DNA from 3 places in the Hymenobacter oligotrophus genome. Region 3 is predicted to be linked to each of the others. Evidence: riboswitches for the same ligand, from Rfam matches in the RefSeq annotation. Region 3 holds a riboswitch; each other region holds the start of a gene.
What was found. A riboswitch is a leader RNA that binds a small molecule or an ion and turns the genes downstream of it on or off. The one in region 3 is predicted to bind S-adenosylmethionine.
Positions count from the first base shown of each region.

Region 1: it holds a riboswitch for S-adenosylmethionine, as region 3 does, so the genes downstream of both, D3Y59_RS02530 (ATP-grasp domain-containing protein) here and metH (methionine synthase) in region 3, are expected to answer to the same signal.
Region 2: it holds a riboswitch for S-adenosylmethionine, as region 3 does, so the genes downstream of both, D3Y59_RS06255 (amino acid permease) here and metH (methionine synthase) in region 3, are expected to answer to the same signal.

Region 1 is NZ_CP032317.1:612,661-619,815, forward strand. Features, by position in the region: gene asnA (aspartate--ammonia ligase) at 1-157, shown strand, start outside; gene D3Y59_RS02515 (PA2169 family four-helix-bundle protein) at 398-1,138, shown strand; gene D3Y59_RS02520 (outer membrane beta-barrel family protein) at 1,232-3,748, opposite strand; gene D3Y59_RS02525 (LLM class flavin-dependent oxidoreductase) at 4,118-5,143, opposite strand; gene D3Y59_RS02530 (ATP-grasp domain-containing protein) at 5,143-6,126, opposite strand; SAM riboswitch class I at 6,622-6,720, opposite strand; gene D3Y59_RS02535 (zinc dependent phospholipase C family protein) at 6,892-7,155, opposite strand, start outside.
Region 2 is NZ_CP032317.1:1,477,336-1,484,490, reverse strand. Features, by position in the region: gene D3Y59_RS06275 (M48 family metalloprotease) at 1-139, shown strand, start outside; gene D3Y59_RS06270 (Gfo/Idh/MocA family protein) at 300-1,313, shown strand; gene D3Y59_RS06265 (nuclear transport factor 2 family protein) at 1,317-1,799, opposite strand; gene D3Y59_RS06260 (EcsC family protein) at 1,948-2,670, shown strand; SAM riboswitch class I at 2,764-2,856, shown strand; gene D3Y59_RS06255 (amino acid permease) at 3,192-4,673, shown strand; gene D3Y59_RS06250 (CPBP family intramembrane glutamic endopeptidase) at 4,788-5,684, shown strand; gene D3Y59_RS06245 (oligosaccharide flippase family protein) at 5,740-7,155, opposite strand, start outside.
Region 3 is NZ_CP032317.1:2,931,285-2,938,439, reverse strand. Features, by position in the region: gene D3Y59_RS12570 (energy transducer TonB) at 25-606, opposite strand; gene D3Y59_RS12565 (tetratricopeptide repeat protein) at 786-1,277, opposite strand; gene metF (methylenetetrahydrofolate reductase [NAD(P)H]) at 1,445-2,401, opposite strand; gene metH (methionine synthase) at 2,457-6,263, opposite strand; SAM riboswitch class I at 6,336-6,450, opposite strand; gene D3Y59_RS12550 (DUF6069 family protein) at 6,581-7,018, shown strand; gene D3Y59_RS18765 (hypothetical protein) at 7,093-7,155, opposite strand, start outside.

The DNA.
Region 1 (7,155 bases), 1.8 Mb from region 3:
CGAGGGGCAACTCTCCGAAAGCATTGGCGGCGGCATTGGGCAGTCGCGGGTGTGCATGTTTATGCTGCGCAAGGCGCACATCGGGGAGGTGCAGGTAAGCATCTGGCCCGAGGCCGTGCGGCAACAGCTAAGCAGTGCCGGCGTGGCGCTGCTGTAAAGAATTGGGTGGTTGGGGGGAAACCCGTACACCGGCCTGCGCTGGTGTGCGGGTTTTTGCGTCCTAGGTGGTCATTATCAGTGCTTTGCAAGGCAGCAACTCGGCTGGCCACACCCCCAAGCCTGACCGGGGTGCATAGGCCGGCAAGGGCTGCCAACAACCCCCGGCTGCAAGCTTTATTAAACGAAGCCGGCCTTGCAGCCGTAGTAAGCAGCCAAGCTAACCAATGCTACCATAGCTATGAATCAACCTCAGTCCTCTTCGAACCAAGGCGCGCAAACCGGCGCCCACTCGCAATCCGATAACAACACGCAAGCCGGCGGCTCGCTGCTCAACCAAGCCCAAAACTGGCTTAGCCAAGGCCGCGACCTGGTAGGCCAGCTGCCCGAACCGGTGCGCAACGTAGGCACCAATTTGGGCTCCAGCATCGGCCGCCTCAGCACCACGCAAAAAGTACTGGGCGGCGCCCTGCTGGCCGTGGGCGTAGGTTACCTAGCCACCCGCGGCCGCACCGGCAGCCAGCGTGGCACGGCGGCTACCCTGCAAGAGCTGCTGCTGTTCGTGAACGACCGCATCGAAGGCTACCAGCGCGCCGTGGATGAAAGCACCGACGCCGAGCTGCGCGGCTACTACAAGCAGCTGGTAAGCCAGAGCCAGCGCTTTGCGGGCATCCTGAACGACTACCTGCGCGAAGAAGGCGGCGGCCGCGAAACCAAAACCACCATCAAGGGCAAGTTTTACCGCGCGTTTATGGAGGCCAAAGCCGCCGTTACGGGCTACAACGAAAACGCCATCCTGGGCTCGAACATTTACGGCGAGGAGTGGGCCATCAAAGCCTACAAAGAAGCCCTGGCCGACCAAACCCTTACCGGCGAGCTGCGCCAGGAGGTACAGCGCCAGTACGATCAGTCGCTGAAAACCTACGAGCGCCTCAAGCAGCTGAAGCAACAAGGCAGCAACAGCGGCTCGAGCCACTCGTAAGCTAGCCGTTGCGGCGCCCTAGGTGCCCGAAACAAAAACACCCCGCCTGCTGCCAGGCGGGGTGTTTTTGTTTCGGGCACCTAGGGTTATGGCTTAGCCGTTGCCGCCGTCGCCTTGTTTCTGGTCGTCGTTGCGGATGCTCTTTTTCGGGCGGGCCGGCTTGGTGTCGAGCTTGCCGAATTGGTAATTGAAGCTCAGGCGAATTTGGCGGTTGTAGAAGTACGAGTTGTTGCTAAAATCGAAGCGGTCGGTGGCGAGCTGGCTCCGGAACACCAACTTGCGGTTGAATGGGTTTACCACGCCCAGCGTGAGGCTGGCTTTCTTATTGAACAGTTCTTTTTTGGCGGCAAGGGTGTAGGTGCGGTAGCCGGGGGTGCGGCCCTGCAGCGCCACGCGCCGCGAGTTAAACAAGCCCGAGAACTGCGCACTCCAGCCCTTGTCAAAGGTCCAGCTGCTGGTGAGGTTGCCGTTGTACATCACCCCGCCGTTCGAGAGACCTAGGGCTTGGCTGCGCAGCTGCAGGTAGTACACGTTGATGTTGCCGTTGAGGCTCCACTTGGGCGTAATCTTCGTCGAGCCGAACGCGCTGAGGCCGTAGGTGGCGTTGCGCGCCACGTTCAGGAACGTGCTGTACAGCACGCGCGTGGTGTCGTCGGTGGGCAGCACGGTGTTGCTCGGCACCAACCGCGACACGCTTTCGATGGCGTTGTTGGTTTGCCGGAAGTAGCCCGAAAAGTTGATGGTGCTTTTGTTGATGAAGGTGCTGTAAGCCAGCTCGTACGCATCGGTCAGCTCCGGGTCGACTTTGGGGTTGCCCGACGAGATGTTGCGCCGGTCGCTCAGGTTCACGTAGGGGTTCAAAAACCAAATGCCCGGGCGCTGAATGCGGCGCGTGTAGCTCAGCTTCAGCTTGTTGTCCTTGTTGAGGTCGTAGGCGGCCTGCACGCTCGGCACCACGTTGGTGTAGTCGGTGCGCAGCGAAATGTTGTCGGTAATAAAGTCGCCGTCGATGCGGGTATGCTCCACGCGGGTGCCGGCTTTCAGCGTTAGTTTCTTACCCAGGGCAAAGCTGTAGGTAGCGTAGGTAGAGTACACATTTTGGTCGTAGCGGAAGGCGTTGGAGCGCGACGGAATGGGCAGCAGCCCGCGGCCATCGAGGCTGTCGGAGGCCACCAGGTAGTCGCTCGAAACGCGGCGCAAAATGCTCTTCAGGCCGAGCTCCAACGTGCCGGTGCTATCCACGGGCTGAATGTAATCGAGCTGCAGCGTGGCCTCGCGGTTGCGGTTGTCGTTCGAGCTGGTTTCGTGGTAGTCGATAAACTCCTCGCGGCGCTGATCGAGGTCGTAATCGGTGTTGCCTTTGTTTTGGCTGTAAAGCGCCAGCACGCTTAGCTCTTGCTTGGGTTTGGCCATGGTGCGTGTGTAGCCAAAGTTCAGATCGAAGTTGGTGTTCTGCTCCTGCGTCACGATGTCGCGCGTAAAGATGTCGTTCACCTTCGGGCCGATGTAGGCGGTGCGCTGGTTGCGGTCGTTGGTGTAGCCAAACAAGTTGCCGCGGCCGCTGATGTTGAAGGCATCCTTGGGCGTGAGGTCGTACTCAATGCCGAGCTGCGCAAATGCCCCGCCGCCCAGGTTGGTGAAATTGCCGCTCTGCTGCAGTGTGCTGCGCCCTTCGGTGGGCAAAAACTCGGTGCGCACGGAGGCGTTGCGGGCCACGTTGTAAAACATGTTGGTGCCCGCGTTGGTGTTCAGGCCCAGCTTGCCGCGGCGCGTGTTTACGGTGCTGCTCAGGAAGGCGCCCCGGTTGGATGCAGCACCGTTGACGGAGCCGTTTACGCCCTCCAGGTTGCTCTTTTTCAAGATGATGTTCACCACGCCGGCCGTGCCCTCGGCGTCGTATTTCGACGAGGGCGAGGTAATCACCTCCACCGATTTAATCTGATCGGCCGGAATCTGGCGCAACGCATCGGCCAGGTTGTTGGCCAGAATGGTGGAAGGCTTGCCGTTTACGAGCACCCGAATGTTGCCCGAGCCGCGCAACTGCAAATTGCCGTCAATATCGACGCTGAGCAGCGGAGCTTTTTGCAGTACATCGGCCGCGGTGCCGCCGTTGTTGGTGATGTCCTTGTCGGCGTTGTACACAATGCGGTCGATCTTGTTTTCCACCAGCTCCCGTTCGCCCACCACCTTCACCTCGCTAAGCTGTTGCGCCGCCGCTGCCAGGCTGATGTTGCCTAGGTCGACGTTGGCATCGGCCGTGGCAAACACCACATGCTCCATCACTTTGGCCTGAAAGCCCACAAAGCTGACATTGAGCTTGTAGGTACCTGCCCCGATGTTGCTAAGAATGAAACGGCCCTTCTCGTCGCAGGTACCACCGCCTATGGCTTTGTTTGTCGCTACGTCGATAAGTCCAACATTGGCAAATTCCACCGGTTGGTTGGTGGCCGCGTTGATTACCGTGCCCGTAAGCCGGCCGGTGCCGCGGTTGGGCTTGGCCACTTCGGCGGTAGCGGGGGCGTTTTGGGCTGCTGCTGGCCGAAAAAGCGGCGCGGTGGTAAGCAAGCCCAGCATCAGCAACGAGCGGCCGTTAGTAAACAGTAGCTTCATGGGTAGCTGGCTTAAGAGTGGTATTGGTGTACTTCAGGCCAACTGACAGAGCTAGCAGATCATGGTTGCATACAAATACGAAAATATTCGTAATTAATTCGTTTGTGCATGTTAACCAGCACAACAGTCTTCAATAAGTTAGCCGCGGGCGCTAAATGCTGAGTACGCGGCTGCTAGGCCGAACAGTCGGGGTCGGCAAGCCAATAATTTCCATAAGGCGTAATAAACTCACCAAGCGTTGCACCGGGCACATAAAGCTGGCGCGTCGCTAGGTGGCATTAGCGGCCGGTACGAAAACAGCCGGCGTTGCAGCTACGGAGGAGTATTCCGCAACCGCAACGCCGGTTAGCAACACAGTGCGCTCTGGCCCTAGGCCAACACCTGAATAACAGCCTCCGAGAAACGCTCCATTTCCTCGAGTTGCGGGCTGCACTGCAGCAGGAACAGGTCAACGCCCACTGCCTCAAACTGCGCAACACGCTCAGCAATCTGATCTGGCGTGCCCGTGAGGCCCGAGCGGAGGCCGCGGTTCGAGACGGAGTAATCCTGCAGCGAAACCTGCTTTTCGAGCTGCGTGCCGGCCAGCCACTGCTGGTAGTTTTTGTAGCCGGCAGCCGAGCCGTTCACGTTGGTGATGCGCTCCAGCTCTTTCTTCACCTCCTGCTCGGTGTTGCGCACAATGCTGTACGCCGCCACGCCGAACTTCATCGGCGGTAAACCGAGCCGGTCGCGGCGCTCCTGTAAGTCGCGGATGCGGCGGCCGATGGCCTCTGGCTCGTCGCCGTGCATTACGTAACCATCGCACTGGGCGGCAATCAGGTTTTTGGCGGCTTCCGATTCGCCGCCGGCGTACAGGAACGGCCGCGGGCGCGACACCGGCTTGGGCTGCAGAATGGAATCGGTAACCTCGTAGTACTTGCCCTTGAAGGAGAAGTGGTCTTGCTTCCAGAGGTTGTCGACTACGTGCAGCCACTCGGCGGTGCGGGCGTACCGGTCGTCGTGCTGCTCAAAATGCACGCCGTACTTCTTGGCCTCGTCCTGCCACCACGACGACACCACGTTCAGCGACAAACGGCCGCCGCTGATGTGGTCGATGTTGGCGGCCTGTTTGGCCAGCAGCGCCGGCGAGTGGAAGGTAGGCCGCACGGCCACCATCAGCTCGAGCGTTTTGGTAACGGCTGCCAGCGCCGCGGCCGTGCTCCAGGCATCGAGCGAAGGCGCTTCTTCGCCTTTGATGTCGTTGAGGTTCAGCTCGGCGATAAGCGAGAGGTCGTAGCCGAGTTCTTCCGAGCGTTGGGCCAGCGTTTTCATGTAGTCCCAATCGGCGCGCATGTTTTCGTCTTCAACATTGCGCAGCCACCCGCCAAATACGGGCATCCAATATCCGTAACGCATTATGCCAGGGCTTTTTCGGTGGCCAGTTTCAGTTCTTGCTCGAGGTAGTCGACAAACAGCGCGTAGGGGTCAAAGCCAACCACGTTCACGGCATCGGCCACGAAGTTTGACAGCGCGTTGATGTCGTAGAACAGCACGTCGCCGGTGCGGTCGTCGACGAGGTACTCGATGCCGCCCACGTCGATTTTGGCCGCGGCTACCAGGCGCTCCACGGCCTCAATAACTTCGGCGGGCGGCGTGGTAGCTTCTACCTGAATGCCTTTCTTGGGGGCTTGGGCAAGGCAGAACTCGCCTTCCGCTGCGGGCTCGTCGGGAATCTGGCAGATTTCGGCTGGGCACAGGTTGAAGCTGGTGCCGGTGGTGTACACCTTCATGGCGTACAGGAACTTGCCGTTCAGCGTCTCGACGCGGGTGATATGGCCGCCGCGCGGCGCTACAAATTCTTGCACCAAGGCGGTTTGGTCGATGCCTAGGTCAATCTGGCCGTTATCAACGGCGGCTTGCAGGCCTTCGGGCGTATCAAAGCGCACGATGCCGGCGCCGCTGCCGCCGATGTTCACCTTAACCACCAACGGGAAGCTCAACTCCTTGGCGGCATCCGGAATGCGCGACACGTGGTTCACCACCCGCGACTTCGGAAACTTCAGCCCCAAACCAGCCAACAAATCGAGCTGCCGGGCTTTGTTGGTTTCGATGCCCGAGGCCACCGTGCCGTTGATGACGCGCACACCTAGGCGCTCCAAGTGCGTGAGGAAGCCTGCCGTGTGGAAGATGCCTTGGCCGTGCCCGCGCAGGTAAGCCGAGGAGCTCATGCGGTTGATTACCAACGCGTACGGGCTTTCCGATTCCGAAGGGTCGAATAGGTGGTGCGCGGCGTCGATTTTCTCGTAGGGTAGCCCGCGGCGGTCGAGCTCGGCGAAGAGCGGCTTAAACCATTCGGGGTGCTCGTAATAAATTCCTATGGGCTTGGGGTATTGTGCCATGTGTAGCAGAAATGAAGAAGATGTGTGTCGGGAGGAAAGGCCGCTGCAACGAGCTGCCGGGCTGGTTATCGGCTGAAACACCTAGGTGGCCTTGCGCGGGGCGCAGCCGTGAGCCGGCAAGCGCCCCGCGTCCGAGCCATGCCGGAGCGGCGCAATGCCCGCGTCGCAAAGCGGTGCATCGGGCAACCAGAAGTAAGAAAGTGTGCTGCTGCGCCCCGCAGGCTATCCAACGAAAAGCCTAGGTATCAAAAGGCTATGCAAACCAACGGCAGCGCGATTAAGGCTGGCTGGGGCAGCATAGCCGCGCACTACGCCCTAGGTGCCAAAGCACCTAGCAGCTAAGCAGCAAGCAAGGGAGTGGGGTATGGAGCCGGCTCAACAACAACACGCCGCAACTGCCAGGCCCAGGCAGCAACACTGCGCCGGGCGCAGGCTGGGGGCGGTGGTAGCAGAACGAAAAGCGGCGGTGCGGGTAGTTGAAGCCACGGCTACTTGTTTTTATATGGTCAGGACTTGGCACCGTTCCCGGGAGTAACCCCGTGGGTGGTTGCCGGCGCTTCAGGGAGCCTGTCTCTCCACGCCTCTGTATAAAAACAATCCTTTGGTCGGAAAGAATTGGTGCTGCAAAGGTATAGCAGCGTTTCCCGAAAACACAAATATTCTTCGCAACGAACCGCCCTGGCCGTTGGGTTTTCGGCAACAAAAAAGCCGCGAAACGGCCAATTGCTCGGTGCGTTTCGCGGCTGAAAAGGCGGCTAAAAAGCCCTAGTTGGCCGGAAATTCGGCGAAGGAGGAAAAGTCGACGAGCTTGCCTTTCTGAATCAGTTTCAGCTCGGTTTGCAGGTTTTTTTGGTTGCTTTTGGTGGTGTATTCGCTGTCGAGCTTCGTGAGGTCGGGCTTGCCGGCGTTAACCCAAGCGGTGTACCAAAAATTAGCCGTGGTTTGGGCGGCGTTGCGCATCTGGCGCTCAATCATGTTGTTGAGCGCCTTGTGGTAAGCGGCCGAGTAGGTAGGCGTGTGCACCCAGCT
Region 2 (7,155 bases), 1.5 Mb from region 3:
CCGCTCGCCTGAGTTCCTGAGCACGCACCCCAACCCCGGCTCGCGCGTTACGAGCATCCAGAACAGTGCCCGCCAACTGGGCTGCACCAACCGCTCGGTATCCAATGGCAGCTTCGAGGAGCTCAAGCGCATTCTCTAGGTCGGGCCGTGGCTTTTAGGGCCGAGGGCTCCGCGGCGGTTGCTGCGGAGCCCTCGCGCGTTTATCTTATGATGAACAAGGCTCGTCGGAAGCCGCTTTTTTCGGAGCTTGCGGCGTGTTTGCTGCAAGTACCTCCGGTACCGGCTTGGGCGCGGCTGCCTTGCCGGTTGTTCGTTTTGTGATTTGCGGGGCCGGGCACATTGGCCGGCGCCACGCCGCCTTGGTAGCCCGCAGCCCCGCGGCGCGTTTGGTGGCTCTTATCGACACCGATGCGGCGCTGCACGCGGCCTTGGCAGCCGAGTTTGCGGGGGTGCCGTGCTTTGCCTCGCTCGAGGAGTACCTAGGGCAAGGCCCCGCCGCCGATGTGCTGACCGTGGCCACGCCCAATTATTTGCACGCCGAGCAGGCCACGCAGGCGCTGCGCCACGGCCTGCACGTGGTGGTAGAAAAACCGCTGGCCCTGCGCCGCGCCGATGCCGAAGCCATTGTGCAAACGGCGCAGCAAACCAACCGGCTGGTGTTTGGGGTGATGCAAAACCGTTACTCGCCGCCTGCCGCCTGGCTCAAGCAGGTGTACGACGAAGGCCACCTAGGGCAGATTTACTTGGTGCAAATCAACTGCTTCTGGAACCGCGACACCCGCTACTACCGCCCCGGCAGCTGGCACGGCACGCGCGCCCTCGATGGCGGTACGCTGTTCACACAGTTCAGCCACTTCGTCGATTTGTTGTACTGGGTGTTTGGCGACATCACCAACATCGAGGCCCGGTTCCGCGACTTCAACCACCACGAGCTTACCGAGTTCGAAGACTCAGGCCTTGTGGCGTTCGATCTGGTACGGGGCGGCAGCGGCACCTTGCAATACAGCACCAGCGTGTGGGACCGTAACCTTGAAAGCTCCATTACGGTGGTGGCCGAGCACGGCAGCCTGCGCATTGCGGGCCAGTACATGGACAAGGTGGAGTATTGCCACATCCGCAATTACCAACTGCCCGCGCTGCCCCGCACCAACCCCGCCAACGATTACGGCACTTACCAAGGCAGCGCCGCCAACCACGTGCACCTCATCGAAAACGTGATTGACACCTTGCAGCACCGAACCGTAGCCACCACCAACGCCCACGACGGACTGAAAGTGGTGGAAATCATCGAGCGAATTTACAGCCTGAAGTAGGCGCTACTGCACAAACGTGACGCGCCGGATCAGGCCGTTTTCTACCTCGTAAATGGCCACGGCCTCCAGCACCTGGCCGTTGGGCAGGCCCGTTACGCGCTCGTGGTCGATAACCTTGTTGCCGAGCACCGTGCGGTGCACAATCTGGCAATTCAGGTCGGGCGTTTGGGCGAAAAACTGCCCGTAGCCTTCGCGCAGCTTGGCTATGCCTTTGGAGCGCAGCACAGCCGGAAACGTAAGCAGCTCCACCTGTTCGTGGTAAGTGGCCGCAAAGGCATCGAGGTTGCGGGCGTTGTAGGCCTCCAGTTGGCGCTGCACCACTTGCTCGGCTTCCGACAGCACGGGGGCCGGGGCAGGGGGTGGCGCGACGGGCGCAGCAGGCTGAGCGGGCTTGGCAACCGGTGCCGGCTGCTTGGCCGGGCGTTTTTGGGCGTACACGGCTGAGGCTCCCAACCACAGCAACAAGCAGAGTAAAGCAGGTTTCATGAGGTAACCAGTAGGGGGTAGTGGGTTTGTCAGCGAGGCGCTAATAAACGGGTAAATCGGCTAATATGTAGCGGCAAACCCCAACCCCCGCCTGCCAACTTGGGTAAGATTGGGTACCCGCGGCTGCGTAATCCAAGCCACTCGCCCCATGACCCCCGACGAACAGCAAGCCTACCAAGAGCTTCGCGCGTGGCAGCAGCGCATGCAGCGGCCGCCCTCGGCCCTCAACCGCTTTGCGCGCCACGTGCAAACCCGCCTGAACGCGTTGCTGCCCGAGCGTGTGCACCAAGCACTCACCACGGCTATCAAGCAAATGGTGCGCGGCGTGCTGTTCGGCTCGATGCACACCACGCGGCAACCCCTGCAACACGCGGCCTTGGCCCAGCGCGAGGCCGCGGTGCGCCAGCGCATCAAGTACTACCGCAACACCGCCGCCGCCGAGGGTGCCGTTACCGGGGCGGGCGGGTTTTTGCTGAGCCTGGCCGATTTTCCGCTGCTGCTCGGCATCAAGCTTAAACTGCTTTTCGACATTGCCGCACTTTACGGCCACGACGTGCGCGACTACACCGAGCGCCTGTTCTTGTTGCACGTGTTTCAGCTAACCTTCAGCAGCCAGCAAACCCGCAACGAGGTGTACCAGCGCTTGGCCAACTGGGAGGCCTACCGCCAAACCCTGCCCGCCGATGTCAACGCCTTCGACTGGCGCACCTTTCAGCAAGAATACCGCGACTACATCGACCTGGCCAAGCTGGCCCAATTGCTGCCCGTGGTGGGGGCAGCCGTGGGCCTGCTCGCCAACTACCGCCTGCTCGAGCAGCTCGGCGACACGGCCATGAGCTGCTACCGCATGCGTCGGCTGCCGGCCTCCTGAGCGGCGCCAAGCACCTAGGCGCACCGGGGCGTTTGCACAATCGGCGGTTTGCAGGCTACCTTTGCCCCATCAATTCTTTGCTCTGAAGGATTGTTTTTATACAGAGGCGTGGAGAGACAGGCTCCCTGAAGCGCCGGCAACCCTCCGGATCATCCGGAACGGTGCCAATTCCTGACCATATAAAAACAAGTAGCTGTGGGCTTTTTCTGCCACTTCCCCGTTTCTGGTCTCCACCGTGCTTCTGCACCTCGCTTGCTAAACCGCGCTGCTTTGGCTGCGCATGGGCTTGGCTGCGCATGTTGCTGTTGTTGTTGAGGCCAGCCGGCGCGGCCAGGCCGAGCTGCCACGCCTAAGCGCCAGTGCAGCTACCTAGGGCTTGCTTGACGCCGCGCCCACCCGTTGCGGTAACCATTTTCCTATTTGCCGGTCGGCTGCCCGCCCAGCTGCATTAAGCAAGGGCAGGAGCAGCGCCACGGCGCATTTTCGTTCGCACGTGCAGCAGCGCGTGCACCAACCATTGTATGCTTAAAAAATCATTGGAGCTGCTGCGGCAAGAAGCCGCAGAGAGCGGCACGCACACGCTTAAGCGCAGCCTAGGTCCGTTCAACCTCATTGCCATTGGGGTAGGGGTAATTATTGGGGCGGGCTTGTTCTCGCTCACGGGCATTGCTGCCGCCAACCACACCGGCCCGGCCATCACGTTGTCGTTTGTAATTGCTGCCATCGGGTGTGCCTTTTCGGCCTTGTGCTACGCCGAGTTTGCCTCCATGGTGCCGGTGGCCGGCTCGGCCTACACCTACTCCTACGCCACCATGGGCGAGCTATTTGCCTGGATTATCGGCTGGGATTTGGTGCTGGAGTACTCCGTGGGCGCCGCTACCGTGGCCATTAGCTGGTCGAACTACCTGGGCAAGTTCCTCAGCAAGTACGGCCTCCACGTGCCGCCGCAGCTCATGATGTCGCCGTGGGAAACGGCTACCCTGGCCGATGGCAGCACCGTGAGCGGCTTGGTTAACCTACCCGCCGTGCTCATTGTGCTGGCCATTACGGCCATTATTGCGCGCGGCACGCAGGGCTCGGCGTGGTTTAATGCCATTGTGGTGGCCCTTAAGGTGTCGGTGGTGCTGGTGTTCATTGCTCTGGGTTGGCAGTACATCGACCCGGCCAACTACCACCCGTACATTCCGGCCAACACGGGCACCTTCGGCGAGTTTGGCTGGAGCGGCATTTTGCGCGGGGCGGGCGTGGTTTTCTTCGTGTTCATCGGCTTCGATATTGTGGCTACCATGGCGCAAGAAGCCAAGAACCCGCAGCGCAACATGCCCATCGGCATCATTGGCTCGCTGCTGGTGTGCACGGTGCTGTTCGTGCTGTTCGGCTACGTTATGACGGGCCTCGCCAACTTCACCGTGTTTAAGAACAGCGCCGCGCCGGTGGCCATTGCCATCGAAAAAACACCCTACGGCTGGCTAAGCACGGCCATCATCGGGGCCATTCTGATCGGCTACACCTCGGTTATCCTGGTCGATTTGCTAGGCCAAAGCCGCGTGTTCTTCTCCATGTCGCGCGATGGGCTGTTGCCAAAGGTGTTCTCGCAAATACACCCCAAGTTCCAGACGCCGCTCAAATCGAGCCTGCTGCTGGGCTTGTTCATTAGCCTGTTTGCCGGCTTCGTGCCCATTCACGTGGTGGGCGAAATGTGCAGCATCGGTACATTGCTGGCCTTCGTGATGGTATGCGTAGGCGTGCTCATCATGCGCAAGCGCGAGCCCAACGCGCCGCGCGCGTTTCGCACGCCCTGGGTGCCGGTGGTGCCGGTTTTGGGCATCGTTACCTGCTTGGTGATGATGTTCTCGCTGCCCCAGGACACCTGGATTCGTTTGTTCGTGTGGCTGGCAATTGGCCTGATCATCTACTTCGCGTACGGCAAAAAGAACAGCAAGCTGGGCCAAGGACAGCTGGTGAATTCCACCGTCGAGCCCGTGGGCAACACGGTTGCTTAAGCCTGTGGGCCCTTTGATTACCTAGGGTTTGCCTTTGCTTTTGCCACGGGCCAGCAGCAGCGCTGCTGGCCCGTTGTGCTTTTGCCTGTATTTTGGGCCTGATATTCTTAAGCAATGGAACACGTTTTTCCGCAAGAACCCTACATGATGGCCGCGCCCGCCGCCTCGCGCCGCGCCAAAAAAGCATATCCCACGTACGGCGAAAGCTGGGCGGTGCTCGGCTGGTATCTGCTCGCTTCGGTGGTTGCAGGCATCCCAATGCTGCTGTTGCTCAATTGGCTGCCGAAAGACGACGCCGAGCGCTACGGCCTGGCAATAGCCTCCATAGCGCCGGCGCTGCTGGTTTGGTTTCTGAAGCGCTACGCCGGCCCAAGCCGCGTGGTGCCCGCGAGCTGGCAAAGCCGCTACGATGGCGCCGGGCTATATGCCATTCTTACCCTGGCAGGGGCCGCTCTGCTACTCGTACGCGCTCCGGTGGAGTGGTTGGGCTTGCCAACCTGGGCGCTGCCCAAGGCGTTGCTGCAACTGGCAACGCAACCGTTACTGTCGTTTGTGGTGCTGTGCGTAATGGCGCCGGTATTCGAGGAGTGGCTGTTTCGGGGCGTATTGTTGCCCGGGCTGATGAAAAACTACGGCCCCACCAAGGCCATTCTGCAAACCAGCTTGTTGTTTGGCATTATCCACTTCAACCCGGCCCAGTCGTTGGCTGCGGCTTTGTTTGGTGTGTTTCTGGGGTGGCTGTACTACCGCACGGGCTCGTTGCGGGCCTGCATTCTGGTGCACGCCGTAAACAACTTTATTGCGTGGCTGGGCATATTCATGATTCGCAACGACAAGGACGTGCTTGAGCAGTTAACGAAGTCCGAAGGCCCAACGCTGCCCATGGCCGCGGCTGCCCTAGGTGCTGCCGCGGTGTTGGTGTTGGTGGTGCGCTACCTGCAGCGTCTTACTCGCGAGCCAGCTGAGGACGAAGTGGTTATTGAAACCAATTCGGCGGTTGAGGCAGTGTAGTAAGCGCTGCTTTTGCGCGTGATTAGGCCTGCAAAAAATCCTGGGCCGGACGAAGCTACGCTTTGCTCCGGCCCAGGATTTTTTGCAGCAGCGGCGTGGCTTCGGGCACTGCGCGGGTTGCAAGCGCCAAGCCGCCGTACACCGCGGTAAGCGCCGCCGAGCGGACGAACATTGTCAGCCAAACCGATGTAAAGTTGGGCACCAGCCAGGCTACCACGCCGGCCACGGCCGCAATGCCCAGCAACAGCGGTATGCGCTTGTCGAAGGGCTGCAAGCCATAACTGTGCCACACAAACCACGTGCGCGCCACGTTGATGAGCACCAGCGCCAGTGAGGTAGCCGCTGCCGAGCCACCTAGGCCGTAGCGCGGAATGAGCAACAGGTTGAGCAGCACGGTAAGAACCGCGAGTGTAGCGTTGAATATAAGGTCGTAGCGGTAGCGCGGCGAGGTAACCACAATTAGCCCGTTTACGCCGGTTATGCCATCGAACAAGCGCCCGACCAGCAAAATGAGAACGGCCGCAGCACCGGCAGCGTATTCGGGCTTCATCAGCGAATAAATGAAGTCGAGATTCAGGCCTATGCCCAATGCTAAGTAACAGCCCAACACGGTGTTGAGGCGGGTGGTGCTGCGGTAAAACGCGGCCATGCGCCCTAGGTCGTGCTGTTTCCAATAGTCGGCCAGCAGCGGAAAGGCAATTTTGTAGAGCGAACGGAACGGAATGGTTAGCGCCGTGCTGATGAAAAATGCCACCGAATACACGCCCGCCGCGCCTAGGTTCAGCTTGGAGCCTACCATCAGGGCATCGATGGAGCTAATGACCGTGCCCGAGATATTGGAGAGCAGGGCAAAGCCCCCAAAGCCTAGCAATTCGCGCATGGGCCGTATTTGCAGCACCTCGCGTTGCGGGCGCAAATGCAACTCGCCTATAGCCGCCAGGTAAGCCGTGAGCAGCAGGGTTATGCCGCTGTTCAGGCCGATGTAAAGCAACACAAACTGATGGAACGTGAGCAGGCCCGCACCAAACGCCAGCGCCGCACCCGCCACGAGTAGGCGCAACAATACCTCTTGCACAAACGACGAAAAAGCCGTGTGGTACAGGGCTTTCAGGTAAGCATCCTGCAGCGAGTAGAGGAGCGTGAACAACGCCAGCACCACGCCCCATTGGTAATAAGGCCCGAGCAGAGCCGCGTCGGAAGCGTACTGCTCCATTACCAAGGGCTTGCCCCCTAGGTAGAGCGCCGTCATCAGCGCAAAGCCCAGCAGGGGCAGTCCCAGCAAAAACGGCAGGAAACCGTGGTGACCGGCTTCGCGGTTGCGGAAGTACGGGAAAAACCGGATGCCCATGCTCGCAAAGCCCACCGCCGACAACTGCGCGTAGATGGTGGCGATGGAAATGAGCACCCGCGTGAGGCCCAATTGCTCATCTTCGAGAATGCGGGGCAACACGAAAACCGTGTTGACAAAGCC
Region 3 (7,155 bases):
TGCAGGATGCTGCCGCCCGCTGCGTTAGTTGGCAGCTTGGGTTATCCGGAAGGTAAACGGCAGCTCGTACTCCACGGGCACGGCGCGGCCGTCCTTGCGGCCCGGAATCCACTCGTGCGGAATGGAGCGCGCCACGCGCAGGGCTTCCTCGTCGCAGCCCGCACCGATGCCGGTTAGCACTTGGTAATTGCTGGCCATGCCGAGGGTGTCGATAACAAAGCGCACCACCACGCGCCCCTGCACGTTTTTGGTGCGGGCCTGGGTGGGGTACTGCAGCTGGCGCATGTACGTGGAGAGGGCCCCATCGCCGCCGATGTACAGCGGTGGGCGTTCGAGGTAGCCGCTTTGCCAGTTGCCTGCTACCTGGTGCCGGTAAGGGTGCTCATCGGGCTTGCGGAAGTACAGCAATCGTTTGCGGTCGTAGTCGTAGCGTTGTACCAGCACCTTGCGGCCGCTGCCCGTAAAGGCGTAGTAGGTCCATTCGCCTACTTTCTGGCCTTTTTCAACGCGTCCGCTGTCGAGGTCGGTTTGGCGCACGCGTCCTTGGGCTTGCACAGCAGCCGAGGCACAACACAGTAGAGCAATGAAGAGTAAGCGTGTTGTCATAGACGGTAGTAATAGCCAAAGCAAACCCAGATAAGTTATACTTTGGATGGTTGAAGTCTGTTCTTAGAAAAAGCCTTTAATCTGCCGATTTGCTGCTATTAGCAAATCATTGGATACTGAAATTACACTTTTTCTGCGGAAGACAAGCTTCGGTAATCCCGGAATGATACACAAAATATTTACAGCGGGTCGTCGAGGCGGTTTTGCAAATCGTGCAGTTGGGCCTGCAAACCCGGAAAGTTGGGGCACAGCGCGCTCAGGCGGCGCAGCGTGCGCAGGGCGCCGCGGTCGTCGCCTACCATGCGCTGGATGGTGGCTTTGCCCGACAACGCCCCGAAGTGCCGGGGCTCGCGCTCGAGGGCGTGGGCCACGTCGGCCAGCGAAGCTTTGTACTCGCCGCGCAGGTAATGGGCGGTGGCGCGCTTGTTCCAGCCTTCGGCAAACTCGGGGCGCTTTTCCACCAGCCAAGTAAAGTCGTCGATGGCCTTGGTGTAGTCGCCGGCGGCCATGGCGCGCATTCCTTCTTCGAGGCGCTTGTTCAGGGCTTGGTCGTCGGTTTCGAGCCACAATTGCCAAATGCCTTGCTGCAGGGCCTCTATTTCGAGCGGCGCCGTAGCCGTACGCAGGCGCGTAAAAAGCTCATCGAGTTGTTGCTGGCGGTCGGCTGACATAAAACGCAAAAGCTGGCTCGGCTTATAACGCAAATCGGCAGGCTTTGGTCGCACCGGCGGGGGCAAACCTCCGGCGTGCTACCCTAGGTGGCGGCGGACCCGGCAGCAACAAGCAGCCCCGGTCCGCTCTTGCAGCGGGCCGGGGCTAGCCACAAAAAGCAGGACAGTTAGAAAAGCTCGGCCGCCACGCGCCGCACGGCTTCCGATTTGCCCATGCTGTAGTAGTGCAGGCAGGGCACGCCGGCGGCCATCAGCTCGCGGCTTTGCTGAATGCACCATTCAATGCCTACCTCGCGGGCATCGGCGTCGTCGCGGCACTGGGCCACAGCTTCTACCAGCTCTTCGGGCAGGTTCAGGTAAAACGTGCGCGGTAGCATGGTTAGCTGTTTTTTGGAAGTCAGCGGCTTCAGACCCGGAATAATGGGCGCCGTAATGCCCGCCTGCCGGCACTTGTCCACGAAACCGAAAAACTTCTGGTTATCGAAGAACATCTGCGTCACGATGTAGTCGGCGCCGCAGTCGATTTTTTGCTTCAGGTAGCGCATATCGGTGTTCAGATTCGGGGCCTCGAAGTGCTTTTCGGGGTAGCCCGCCGTGCCGATGCAAAAGCTCGTAGCCGCCGAATCAACCTGCTCCTCGTCGAGGTAACGGCCGCCGTTCATGGCCGAAACCTGCCCGATCAGCTCGCAGGCGTAGGCGTGGCCGTTGGGGTGCGCTACAAAGCCCGGCTCCGATTTAATGGGGTCGCCGCGCAACGCCAGCACGTTGTCGATGCCCAGAAAGTGCAGGTCGATGAGGGCATTTTCCGTCTCCTCGCGCGAGAAGCCGCCGCAAATCAGGTGCGGTACCGTGTCCACATCGAAGCGGTTTTTGATGGCCGCGCAAATGCCTACCGTGCCGGGGCGCTTGCGGGTGGTAATCTTCTCGAGCAAGCCGGCTGCGCGCTGGCGGTACACGTATTCCTCGCGGTGGTACGTTACGTCGATAAACGGCGGCTTAAACTCCAGCAGCGGCTCGATGTTCGAGAACAGCGTCTGGATGTTTTCGCCCTTGCGCGGCGGCAGCACCTCAAACGAGAAAAGGGTTTTGCCGTTGGCTTGGGCTAAGTGGTCGGTAACTTTCATAGTTAGTGAAAAGCAGGGCGTAGCGCGCCCCCGAGGGTAAGGAGCAGCAAGCCGGCTAGTTAGCAGCGGTTACCGGTTCGGCAGCAGTGGGTTCGTAGTTTAGGTTCGGCGACAACCACCGCTCCAACTCGGCGAAGGGCATGCCCTTGCGGCGGGCTAAGTCCTCCACCTGATCCTTGCCAATCCGACCTAGGCCGAAGTAGCGCGCATCGGGGTGGGCGTAATAGAAACCACTCACCGAAGCCGTGGGGTACATGGCCAGGTTTTCGGTGAGCGAAATGCCCGTGTCGTTGTTGCCGAGCAGCTGGAACAAGGTAATCTTCTCGGTGTGGTCGGGGCAGCCGGGGTATCCGGGCGCCGGACGAATACCACGGTATTCTTCCTTGATGAGGGCTTCGTTGCTGAAGTGCTCTTGCGGCGCGTAGCCCCACAGCTCACGGCGCACGCGCTCGTGCAGGCGCTCGGCCATGGCCTCGGCCAAGCGGTCGGCCAGGGCTTTGGCCAGAATAGCCGAGTAGTCGTCGTGTTGCGCTTCAAACTCGGCTACCAGCTCATCGAGCCCGATACCGGCCGTTACGGCAAAGCCGCCTAGGTAATCGTGGCGGCCCGAGTCTTTGGGAGCCAGAAAATCGGAGAAGGCAAAGTAGGGCAGGCCCGGCGCTTTCAGGCTTTGCTGCCGCAGCGTGAAGGTTTGGGCCAGCACTTGCTCGCGGCTGTCGTCGGCGTAAATCTCGATGGTGTCCGAATCGAAGGTGTTGGCCGGCCAGAAGCCCACCGTGGCGCGGGCCGTGAGCAGCTTTTCGTCGATGATGCGCTGCAGCAGCGCCTGCGCATCGGCAAACAGCTTGCGGGCCGCCTCGCCGTAGGTGGCGTCGTCGAGGATGCGCGGGTAGCGGCCTTTCAGCTCCCAAGCATGGAAAAAGGGCGTCCAGTCGATGTAAGGCACTAACTCGGTGAGCGGGTAATCATCAAACACCTGCGCCCCCAAAAAGCTGGGTTTGGTGATGTCGGCGGCCGCCCAATCGGCCTGAAACTTCTGCCGGCGGGCTTCCTCAATGGTTACGTAGTCCTTGTTGCGCTGGCGGCCGGCGTGGTCGTCGCGCAGCTGCAGGTACTCCTGGGCCACGTCGTTGGCGTAGGCATCGCGCCCTAGGCCCAGCAGCTGCGACGCCACCGGCACGGCACGCGAGGCATCGTTTACGTGAATTACCGGGCCGTTGTAGGCAGGGGCAATGCGCACGGCCGTGTGCAGGCGCGAGGTGGTGGCGCCACCAATGAGCAGCGGTACGCGCAGGCCGCGCTTTTCCATGCCTTGCGCCACGTACACCATCTCATCGAGCGAGGGCGTAATCAGGCCGCTGAGGCCCACAATGTCGGCCTGCAGGCGCTGGGCTTCGTCGATGATTTTCTCCAGGGGCACCATCACGCCTAGGTCAATCACCTCGTAGTTGTTGCAAGCCAGCACCACGCCCACAATGTTTTTACCGATGTCGTGCACGTCGCCCTTCACGGTGGCCAGCAACACTTTGCCGGCCGTTTGGCGACCCACACCGTCGGCAGCGGCGGCGTCGCGCTCGGCCTGCATGTAGGGCTCTAGCCAAGCCACCGCGCGCTTCATCACGCGGGCCGACTTTACCACCTGCGGCAAGAACATTTTGCCCGCGCCGAACAGGTCGCCTACTACCGTCATGCCGGCCATCAGCGGGCCTTCAATAACGGCTAGCGGCCGCTGCAGCTGTTTCAGGGCTTCTTCGGTATCGGCCTCGATGTGGTCGGTAATGCCTTTTACCAAAGCGTGCTCCAAGCGCTTCTGCACCGACCAGCCGCGCCACTCTTCGGCCTCGGCTACCGTGGCGGCGGCGCTGCCCTTGGTTTGGCTGAGCTTGTCGGCTAGCTGCACCAGTCGCTCGGTGGCGTCGTCGCGGCGGTCGAACAACACGTCTTCCACGGCCTCGAGCAGGTCCTTGGGCACTTCGTCGTACACGGCCAGCTGGCTGGGGTTCACGATGCCCATATCCAAGCCGGCCTTGATGGCGTGGTACAAGAACGCGGCATGGATGGCTTCGCGCACGGGGTCGTTGCCGCGGAAAGCAAACGACACGTTGCTGACGCCGCCGCTGGTGAGGGCACCGGGCAGGTGCTGCTTAATCCAGCGCACCGCCTCGATAAAGTCGATGGCGTAGCGGCGGTGCTCCTCGATGCCCGTGCCGACGGTAAGGATGTTCGGGTCGAAAATGATGTCTTCGGGCGGGAAACCTACCTCCTCGGTGAGGATGCGGTAAGCGCGCTGGCAGATATCGATGCGGCGCTGGAAGTTATCGGCCTGGCCCTGCTCGTCGAACGCCATTACGATAACCGCGGCGCCGTAGGCGCGCACCAAGCGGGCGTGGTGCTTAAACACTTCTTCGCCCTCTTTCAGCGAAATAGAGTTGACGATGCTCTTGCCTTGCGTGCACTTCAGGCCGGCTTCCAGCACCTCCCACTTCGAGGAGTCGATCATGATGGGCAGGCGGGCCACATCGGGCTCCGAGGCCAGCAGGTTGAGGAAGTTGGTCATGGCCTCCACCGAGTCGAGCAGGCCTTCGTCCATGTTCACGTCGAGCACCTGCGCGCCGCCTTCTACCTGGGCGCGGGCTACGGCCACGGCCTCGTCGAACTGGCCCGAGCGAATCAGGCGGGCGAAGGCGCGCGAGCCCGTCACGTTGCACCGCTCGCCCACATTCACGAACAGGCTCTCGGGGTGAATGTTCAGGGGTTCCAAACCGCTCAGGCGCGTGGCCTTCTTTGAATGAGCAATGAGCAATGAAGAATGATCAATGCCGCTCAAGGCCGCCGCTTGTTCATTGCTCACTGTTAATTGATCATTGATTTTACGCGGCGGGTAGCGGTCGACGAGCTTTGCGGCCTCGGCAATGTGCTGGGGCGTGGTGCCGCAGCAGCCGCCCACCACGTTCACGAGGCCTTCCTGCAGGTATTCTTCTAGCACGGCGGCAAATTCCTGGGCCGATTCGTCGTAGCCCCCGAAGGCGTTGGGCAGGCCCGCGTTGGGGTAAGCCGAAACGTAGCAGTCGGCTAGGCGGCTCAGCTCCTGCAGGTATACTTTCAGCTGCTTGGCACCTAGGGCGCAGTTCAGGCCGATGCTCAGGATGGGCAGGTGGCGCATGGAGTTCCAGAACGCCTCCACCGTTTGGCCCGACAAGGTGCGGCCCGAAGCATCGGTGATGGTGCCCGAAATCATGATGGGCACCACGCGGCCGCCTTCGTCGAAGAAGCGTTGGGCGGCAAACAAGGCGGCTTTGGCGTTCAGCGTGTCGAAAATAGTTTCGATCAGCAGGGCATCCACGCCGCCATCAACCAAGCCCTTAATCTGCTCGAGGTAGGCCACAGCCAGCTCATCGAAGGAAATGGCGCGGAAGCCCGGGCGGTTTACATCGGGCGAAAGCGAGGCCGTGCGGTTGGTGGGGCCAATGGCACCGGCCACAAAGCGCGGGCGCTCGGGCGTGCTGTACTCGTCGGCGGCCGAGCGGGCCAGCCGGGCGGCCTCGTAGTTCAGCTCGTACACAATGTGCTCGAGGGCGTAGTCGGCCTGCGCAATGGTGGTGCCCGAAAACGTGTTGGTTTCAACCAGGTCGGCGCCCGCGGCAAAGTACTCGGCGTGCACGCCGCGCACCACGTCGGGGCGCGTCAGACACAGCAAGTCGTTGTTGCCGCGCAGGGGCTTGGGATGGTCCCGAAACCGCTCGCCCCGAAAATCATCTTCGGTAAGCTGGTGGCGCTGCAGCATGGTGCCCATGGCGCCATCGAGCACGATGACACGGCGGGCGAGTAGCTCGGCAAGCGGGGAGGCGGGAACAGTAGGCATGGGGTCTTTCCGGATTAGCGATGGATGCGGGCGCGTATCCGGAAAGCCTAGGGGCCGCGAGGGCTCTGGTTCCGCTCATCTTCTCCGAACGCCGCTTAGTGGCTTCGGAAGGGAGTTAGCACCTTGCCGCAATGGCCGGTTGCTAAGACGTCGTCGGGCCCAGTCCCTCAGTCTTTCTGGATAAGCACCACGAAGATAGCGGCAGCTGCGAGCTTTTGCAAGAACTCACGTGTAGCTCAACATCAATTGCAGGCAAATCATTTGAAAGTATAAATATTAAATTGTAAATTATTGGTAGGAGAAGCGGGCGGAGTACTATGGAAACAACTTACCAGCAGCGTACATCATTAGCTGCCACTGGGCGCCGCGTTAGTGCCCTATGGTGGCTGGCGCCGGCTGCGGCCCTTGTGGCGGCGGCCTTAAACATCGGTATTTACTACGCCGCCACGGCCACGGGCTTGCTCCCCACCAACCTGCGCGAACCCACCGGCGGCACCATTGGCCCGGGGCACGTAGTTATGGCCTCGGTAGTGCCTGCGTTGCTGGGGGGCGTGCTGATGGCGGCGCTCATTCGGTGGGCCGATCGGCCGCTGCAGGCATTTACCATCGTGGTGGTGGGCATTTGCCTGCTCTCGATGGCGGGGCCGGCTGCTATTCCCGGCAATACCCCCAGCGGCGTCGCGGTGCTTGGCCTGATGCACGTGGTAGCGGCCGGGGTGGTGTGGCTGTTGTTTAGCCGCGGCGCGCGCACCTAGGGCCCTAGGTGCGCCAAAGCCCCTGCCAGCGGCAGGGGCTTTGGGGTGTATGCAACAAGTGCCCGCGGAGGGGCTTAGTCTTTCTTAACGCAGTTGGGCACGGTTTTGCCCCCTTTCTTCTTGGTGCCTTCTTGCTC